Regions from separate parts of the Alteromonas mediterranea DE genome, predicted to be linked through region 1. Evidence: predicted binding sites of a transcription regulator. Region 1 holds the regulator's gene; the other holds the start of a gene.
The links. The regulator FNR, encoded in region 1, switches genes on or off when oxygen is low (the NO sensors DNR and NnrR bind a similar motif). The targets are predictions, from matches to a motif close to TTGATCTAGATCAA.
Positions count from the first base shown of each region.

Region 1 (4,428 bases):
GCTTTCTTCGGTTGCTAAAGCAGCGTTGCTGTTCGTGGTAAAAGAAGGTTGATCAAATCCAATGTCGCCATCTTCAACGGGGCCATCTTGGGTGGTAATACCTTTAAAATCGTACAAGTTGTTATCTACTAAGTGAGATGGCGCTACATTTTGAAGAGCGCTAAACATTGACTCTATTCGGCCCGGAAAGCGTTTGTTCCAGTCTTGAAGCATGGCTTTAATATTTTGTCTCTGTAAATTCTCTTGGGAACCGCATAGGTTGCAAGGAATAATAGGAAACTCTACGGCTTGTGAATATTTTACGATGTCTTTTTCTGTACAGTAGGCGAGCGGACGAATAACGATATGCTCGCCATTATCGCTGACTAGTTTTGGCGGCATGGACTTCAGCTTTCCGCCGTGAAACATATTTAGGAAAAAGGTTTCCAACATATCGTCACGGTGGTGACCAAGGGCTATTTTTGTTGCGCCGAGTTCTTTTGCGGTGCGATATAAAATACCGCGGCGCAGTCTTGAACAAAGTGAACAGGTGGTTTTACCTTCAGGAATTTTATCTTTAACAATAGAGTAGGTGTCTTCTTCTACAATTTTGTAATCAACACCAATACGCTCTAGATATTCAGGCAATACATGCTCAGGGAACCCTGGTTGCTTCTGGTCAAGGTTTACCGCAACTATGTCGAAGTGAATAGGCGCAATCTTCTTTAAAAACAATAAAATGTCCAGCATGGTGTAACTATCTTTACCGCCAGATAAACACACCATGACTTTGTCATTGTTTTCAATCATACCGAAATCGCCTATGGCTTTACCCACATTGCGGCGAAGGCGCTTCTGAAGTTTGTTGAAGTTGTACTTTTGCTTACTTTGCGCTGCGTTTAGTACCGACGCATCAGCACTGCTTGTGCCTAAACTCATAATTAACTAGCTTGGTTCGTGATAAAGCAAGCATTATACAATAAAGGGCCTTTTCTAGACCATGCCTGTATTCTTAAATTTACTCATAAAAAGCGGCTCGTAAGGTTAATGGCATCACACACTTAACGGCGACTCGAATCCGTCTGGCTTGATAGCTAATACGTCACAATTTAGCTCATCGATAACATGCTCTGCCGTGTTCCCAATGAGCGCGGCAGAAAGACCAACGCGGCCTACAGTGCCTATAATGACGAGTTCGGCGTCTAATGTCTTTGCCACTTGTGGAATGACTTTTTCAGGTAGCCCTTCTCTGACAACACATTTTTCATCTGCAATGCCGTACTTTAACGCATGGCTTTTCATTTCTTTCTTATGATGATTTTTTACCGCGTCATGATAGGTATCAGGGTCAAATTCGGGCACCTCGATAGCAATATTAAGTGGCGTAGAAGGGAAGCTATTGACTAAATTAACCTTACCTTTTAGCAAGGCCGCATAATCATTGGCGATAACGGTAATCTTGTCGTTAAGCGCAGCATGTTCTTCGTCTTCACTGCCGACGTTTACAGCGGCAATGATCTCGCCGCCTTCTGGCCAATCATGCTCTTTAACTAATAAAACGGGGCGCGGACACTTACGCATTAAATGCCAATCGGTAGGTGTAAAAATAACGGAAGCCAGGTCGTCATGCTTTTTAGTGGCTTTTACAACAAGGTCAATTTGATTCTTAAGTGTGTAATAGATAATCGATTCGTAGGCACGATTGTTCCATTCAACCACGATGTCAGTTTCACCGAAGCCTTGTTCTTTAAGCTGCCCAGAGAGCCATTTAGCATGCTCATTGGTAACAGCATCTCGCATGGCTTCTCGCTCATCTGGACTTAACATAGTGGTCATATCATAAGACAAGTCGTAAACCACCATAATCGCAGTTACAGAGGCCCCGGTCTTTGATGCTAATTCATAAGCGCGACTTAACGCGGGCTGGTTATCTCGCTCGGCATCGACTACCGCAAGGATTCGTTTACACTCAATCATAACTCCCCCTAATACGAAGTTTGGTCGTGGCTGTGTGAACGGTAACGTTCAACAGTAACTTGTACTAACTATAAACGACAATGTGGAAAACGTAAGTTGTTTTAGATCAAGTATTTTATATTGCAAGGCAAGCAACAATGTATAGCGTCATTGCCAATAATGGGAAAAAAGGGTTATGGGAGTAGGAGTATAAAGCGCGCTGAATGCGCGCTTTTAGGAAGATAACCCTATTTAACCGAGTTAGACCACATTAGCCGTTACACACTATACTCGGGCCGTTAAGCACTTCTAGCTTGGTATTAAGGCGTTCAAAGTCCACAATCGTAATAAGTTTACCTTCAACTTTAATAATATCTTCTTTTTGGAAACGACTTAATAAGCGACTGATGGTCTCTATCGTTAAGCCAAGATAGTTACCTATCTCGTTACGCGTCATCGTAAGGTGAAATTCTCTGTGTGAAAAACCGCGTTCTTCAAAACGCTGAGATAAATGAGAGATAAAATACAAAAGGCGTTCTTCAGCCGTGCGTTTGTTGAGAAGCATTATCAAATCGTGATCATGTTTAATCTCTGCACTCATAAAGCTCATAATTTGATGGCGTAATTTAGGAAACTGCATCGACATTTCGTCAAGCGTTTCGTAGGGCAACTCGCACACCATGGCGGTTTCTAGAGCCATTGTGTAACTTTGGTGCTTGTTTTCTCGAAGGGCATCAAAGCCAATGATGTCACCGGGAAAGTGAAACCCCGTTATTTGCTCTTCACCTTCAGAGTTAGTCACAAACGATTTAAATGACCCGGTTCTTACTGCATATAACGACTCAAACTTATCGCCGGTTTGAACAAGGGTATCACCTTTATGAAGGGGCTTTTTGCGCTCTATGATATCGTCGAGAGACTCTATTTCTGTCTTATTCAATGCAACAGGTAAACAGAGGTGACTGAAACTACAGTTCTGACAATGTATTGAAAATTCGCTTCCTTTGCTCATAAGACTGACTCTCTTAATGTACACATGATTATAGTACACGCATTTTCACATGAATGCGCCATAAATTAGATAAGTGGCGTATATGGCCATTATCACAGCTATGACTTGTCTCACATAGCTGTGCTGAAAGCTTTGAACAAGATACTGGCTACCGGCACTTGCGGCTAACAGTGTGGGTAACGTTCCCAAACCGAAGAAAAACATAATGCCAGCGCCTTGCAATGCATTACCCGCTGCCAGAGACCAGGTTAGCGTTGAATAGACCAATCCACATGGTAGCCAGCCCCATATAAAGCCGTAGGGAACCGCGCTTAACGGCGTTTTGAAAGGAAGAAATCGTTTTGATAAAGGCTGAAGCTTTGCAAACAGGCCTTTGCCCGCGTTTTCTAAGACCGATAAACCCGTCCACCATTTCCCTAAGTAACAAGCGAGTAAAAGCAACATGATGCCGCTTAGAAGAGAGAGGGCATAATTAGCAAGCGGTACGAAGTCAGCAGCTATTTTTCCAAGCGCACCGGTAATGGCCCCTGCTAGTGTATAGCTAGTAATGCGTCCCATGTTGTAGGCGAGGGTGTAGGGCAATGCCGGTGCCCCCTTTGGCGATACCACTCTAAGCGCTGCAACAATACCGCCGCACATGCCTACACAATGTACGCCTCCTGCTAAACCTATAAGAAAGGCAGAAAAGTAATTAATCCCGTCCATTATCTTCTTGGCTTTTTGCTGCCTTATCTTCTTGTATTTGTTTGCGCTGTTCGGCCAGTTTTTTCTCTTCTGGCGATAAGTCATCGTCAAAAAGAATGCTATAGCCTTGGCGGTCTAAATCCTCGAACTGATTGGTTTTTACCGCCCAAAAGAAAATGACAATAGCGACTGCCACAATAATGATGGCGATAGGAATTAATACGTAAATAATACTCATGCTATTTGCTCAAAAGTCGCGTTGAGTTTGTAACTACAATGATACTGCTTAATGACATACCCACAACCGCCATCCATGGAGAAAGTAAACCAGACACGGCGAAAGGCAATATTAAAAGGTTGTATCCCACAGCCCAGCCGATGTTTTGTCTTATTTTCTGTTTCACTTGATGTGAGGTTTTAATTAGCGCTGGTACAGATAACAGTTGATCGCCCAGCAATATAACGTCAGCAGCCGTTTTGGCAACGTCCGTTGCGTTACCCACTGCAATGGCAACATCTGCACTGGCAAGTACAGGTGCATCGTTAATGCCGTCGCCCATCATCATTACTTTGGCTCCCCCTTGCTGCATTTGCTGAACCGCTTCGTATTTTTGTTCAGGTGTTAAGCCGCCTTTCGCCGTTTTTATGGGCAAAGGCGCGGTTAGCGTATCAACGTTTTGTTGGGTGTCACCACTTAATACCGCAAGGGTATGGCTTTGCGACAAGATATCTAGAGTTTCATGGGTATCGTCACGAAGGGTGTCACGTACTTCAAAAGCAGCAATGATTTGCCCTTT
Region 1 is NC_011138.3:2,339,436-2,343,863, reverse strand. It holds gene ttcA (tRNA 2-thiocytidine(32) synthetase TtcA) at 1-918, opposite strand, end outside; gene uspE (universal stress protein UspE) at 1,033-1,956, opposite strand; gene fnr (fumarate/nitrate reduction transcriptional regulator Fnr) at 2,207-2,947, opposite strand; gene MADE_RS10375 (sulfite exporter TauE/SafE family protein) at 2,993-3,652, opposite strand; gene ccoS (cbb3-type cytochrome oxidase assembly protein CcoS) at 3,639-3,869, opposite strand; gene MADE_RS10365 (heavy metal translocating P-type ATPase) at 3,871-4,428, opposite strand, start outside.

Region 2 (4,428 bases), 2.0 Mb from region 1:
GCTGTTTTTGTTTAACAGTAAAAAAACAGGCAGTGGGATTATGCGTTAAGGAAAGATTTATGTTGAAGCAGTGGTATTTACTGGTCGCTGCCGTAATTTGTACGGCGTGTGTTTCTCACTCAACCCCCTCTAACTCAAACCAAGCGAACGAAACGCAATACTATTTGGGTAAACCCGCACATCAGCAAGCACAGGCTATTGCCAGTGGCGAGATTACGTCTGCGGCCTTGGTAAAAGGTTATTTAGCGCGTATTGAACAGCTAGATGGCAAGGTAAATAGTGTGTTGTCAGTGAACCCCAATGCGCTAGAAGAAGCGAATGCTATTGATAAGCAACTGGCGAACGGCAAGACGCTGGGCCCGTTAGCAGGTATACCTGTTTTGCTGAAAGATAATATCGAAAGCGATGAACTGCCTACAACGGCGGGCTCGATGGCGCTACTTAACAATAACACTGGGCGAAATGCACCCATTGTGGCAAAACTGAAAGCAGCCGGTGCCATTGTTCTGGGTAAAACTAATTTATCGGAGTGGGCAAATTTTCGCTCTGAATCATCAATAAGTGGTTGGAGCGCGGTAGGCGGGCTTACTCGTAACCCGCACATGCTATCGAGAAGTGCCTGTGGTTCCTCGTCGGGCTCGGGAGCGGCTATGTCGCTGCGCTTGGCGTCCCTCGCCGTGGGTACGGAAACCAATGGCTCTATTATCTGCCCAGCTTCTATTAACGGAGTGGTAGGTTTCAAACCAACCGTAGGCTTACTTTCTAGAACCCATATTGTACCTATCTCACTTAGCCAGGACACCGCAGGGCCAATGACATCGAGTGTACAAGACGCGTGGTTAATGGCCTCAGTTATGGCTGGCGCCGATAAAAACGATAGCGCAACTAAAAACGCTGACGACTACCTTCTTGAAATCCCCTCTTCGTCGCTGCTTGCCACAGACTTAAAAGGTAAGCGTATTGGTGTGGTGCGCTACCGACAAGGTGATAACCCTCACGTATTGGCTGTTTATGAAAAAGCGTTAAAGCAGTTGGAAGCATCTGGTGCAACCCTCGTAGATATCAGTGATTTTTCTCAGCCGGATTCCTTTTGGGCAGATTCATACAATGTGTTGCTAAGCGAGTTCCATCACAGCATTAACGAGTACCTGTCGAACTCTCCTGCATCGCTTCCCGCTAAAAACCTGTCTGAGCTCATCGAGTTCAACCAGGCTACACCCAGAGAGTTAGCGTTATTTGACCAAGATATCTTTGAGAAGTCCTTAGCCTCTTCTGCTATCGACAGTGACGAATACAAACATGCACTGCGCCTTATCCGAGATACCGCTGGGGAAAACGGTATAGACGCCTTATTGTCGAAGCACAATGTTGACGTATTGGTTGCGCCATCGAATAGCCCTTCATTTTTAATTGATGGCGTGTATGGCGACCACTCACCAGTGGGCTTCATCGGGATTGGGTATTTGGCCGCTATTGCCGGTTATCCGCATTTAACTGTGCCTGCTGGGCAAGTAAAAGATCTTCCGGTAGGCATTAGTTTCATAGGCGGCAAATGGCAAGATAAGAAAGTGCTAGAAATAGGCAGCATTTTTGAAGCAAAACACGGCTTTTTTATCAAGCCCGGTTTATTACCCACGCGCTTTGATAACCCGCGTTTAAAAGGTATAGAAGCAGGCCTTAGCGACCCTCGTTAAGCATTTGCCGCAAGGGAGTGAATACATCCTTCAAGCAATAAAAAAGCCCTCGATAATATCGAGGGCTTTCAATCGTCTATCAGCGTGGCCGCTATCTTAGCCCGGCTTTTTAACCCAAGCACTACACCAGCCATCCGCATTTACCAGCTTATTAGGGAAAATGTTACAAGGACGGTATTGTTCACCATCAGCTCCCTGCACGTACATGCAGTTAGCGCACTTTGAACCTTCAACGGTAGACGACGGTGTGTAGTTTAATGCTTTCGCTGTTGGGTCGTCGGCACTTAGCTGTTCTTGAGCTTGTGCGCGCAACGCTACACCACCTAGCGTCAGACCTATAACTGTAGAGCCTGATAACTTCAAGAAATCTCGGCGGTTTACAGATTTCATAACATTCTCCTTAAGAGATAGAAACGATAATGATTCTTTTTTATTCGGCGCTTTAAACGCAAAAACCTGCCCAAAGAGGCAGGTTTTATTACATATCTAAATACTATCTCTTTTTGAAAAAAGATCGAACGAAAAGTCGTATTTTCCTTTGATCTAGATTAAATAAACTTCAGAGTTCGATATGGCAGTAGCAACTCTTATTGATGCAAATAAGACCGAAGTTGCGCTAAAAGGTTCATTTTTGCGATAAATCTACACCCGGCTTAGCGTAGGCAAACTGTGCGATACGCGAGGTACCGTGATAGCTGTCTAGCCCGGAGATGCACGCTGTTTTCGCTTGTTCGATATCGGCGTAACCTTCGGTATCAATAATTGCTTCAGGTAAAAAAAGTTCTTGAATCTCACCAATGACCATTTCGGTTTCATTTAGTAAGGTAAAGTGTTGCGCTACCTTAAGCCCCATTTTTATCTCACTCTCTTTGACATAAGGGGCGCTGAACGTTTCGCTAAACACAGGCGTTAAGCCTACGGCATCAAATTCACTGTCTTCTGGCGCGTAGCGTGCAGAGGTTTGGTGCGCTTTGTCTACCCAATCAGTTGAGACATGATTGAGTGTGTAGAAACCTTGTTGCTTAATATTGCTAAGTGTATCGCGCGTTACTGTGTGAGGTCGCATGATCATGCCAAGAAGAGGAGGGTTTGCGCCTACGTGAACAACAGAGCTGACAATAGCCAGGTTATTGGTTTGTCCGTCACTCGTCCCAACTAAGGTAGCTGACTTAAAGCCTGATAGGCTGTTAATTAGGTTGGCCCGATAGCGCTGCGCTAGTGCATCTATATCACTGCGAGTAAACTGCTTAGTCATTCTCTCGTTCTGCCTCAATGTGTATATCGTCGGCGTCTTGGTATGCGGTTAACTCTATGGGTTGGCAGCATACCTGACAATCAAGAACCTGTACTTGACCTACGTCGTTAACTTCATCTATTTCCACATCGTTTGGTGCCATACAGTAGGGGCAAGAGAAGCCCATAGAACGGGTTAAGCTCATAATAGTTCGCCTTCGTAATCATTATTTGGTGTTATTACGTAATGCAAAGAAGACTGGATTTACTCACTGGCATAGAAGTGTAAGCGATAGGCGCGCCTAAACGAGAGCGAGATTAGGCATACGCAAGCTAGATGCAGACGGAAGTAGATTTTATTAAAGGTGAATTGTGGTGAATAAGATAGGCGTATGCCCGTGCTGTAAAAGACAGACCCGTTTAACGTTTCATCACCTCATCCCCAAAAAAATGCATCGGCGTAACTATTTCAAAAAGCATTACACTAAAGCAGAGCTTCAATCCGGCATATATATTTGCCGGCAATGTCATAGCGGTGTCCACCGATTCTACGATGAAATGGCGCTGGCCAAACACTACAATAGTTTACAGCATCTATTAGACGATTCGCAGCTTGCGGCTTTTTTTCAATGGGTATCGAAACAGCGAGTGCGAGTTTAAACAGGGAATCAATAACTAAAATAGGCGTATTTAATTTGATTAATTGGGCTGTATAAATATACACTATTGCCGATTTCATAGCCAAAGATGCACCATGCGAAAAGATTTACCGCCCCGTTATTACCTGACACATTTTCATGAATTTCTCGCGTTCTTTGAAGGGGCGAGCCAGTCGTTATTAAGCAGTGAAGCTGTGCGCTTTATCCAGCGTTTCAAAGCCCTTGATGAGGACAAGCAGTGTATTGTGGTTCGCGCGGCTAATCGCAAATATGCAGTGATAGATAGAATGCAGTTCAATTATGGTGAAATTGTTGCCCCTCAACATCAAATTGACTGTTTAATTAAGGACGGCTGGTTTGGCGATTTAACTCACGCTACGCTTAATGACATTGCTGGGGTTTTGACAAAAGATGCCCTGCTCGCGCTTTTGTCAGAATACGGCAGCATTCAAGGTCTTGCTTCTCAGAGAAAACCTAAACTCGTCAACTTACTGAGTGAGCAAATTACTGCCCGAGGATGGCCAGAAAGTTTTTCACTTGAAAGCTACTTAGTGTGTTTATTCGATAGTGCCCTGCGCTTCTTATTGTTTATTTATTTTGGTAACACAAAAAGCCGTTTAAATCAGTTTTCTATGCGCGACCTTGGGGTAATGAGAACACGCTCTGATTCTGTTACCGACACCGCGCGCTTTGAAAGTAAAGACGATGCACTGGCCGCGTGGTTTTATGCCAATCATTCAAGCCAGCTTGCCTTCTATAACCATGAGACATTGTTATCGCTTGCAGATAGCGAATTCCCAGAAACAGAAGGGGTGTCAGCCAGTTTTTATCGCGACCAGCTA
Region 2 is NC_011138.3:4,301,569-4,305,996, reverse strand. It holds gene MADE_RS19100 (amidase) at 60-1,694, shown strand; gene MADE_RS19095 (high-potential iron-sulfur protein) at 1,791-2,084, opposite strand; gene MADE_RS19090 (flavin reductase family protein) at 2,320-2,949, opposite strand; gene MADE_RS19085 (zinc ribbon domain-containing protein) at 2,942-3,133, opposite strand; gene MADE_RS20625 (hypothetical protein) at 3,412-3,666, opposite strand; gene MADE_RS19075 (exonuclease domain-containing protein) at 3,682-4,428, shown strand, end outside.
Region 2: MADE_RS19095 (high-potential iron-sulfur protein) is a predicted target of FNR. The motif match lies at 2,233-2,246, and genes of this name have one in related genera.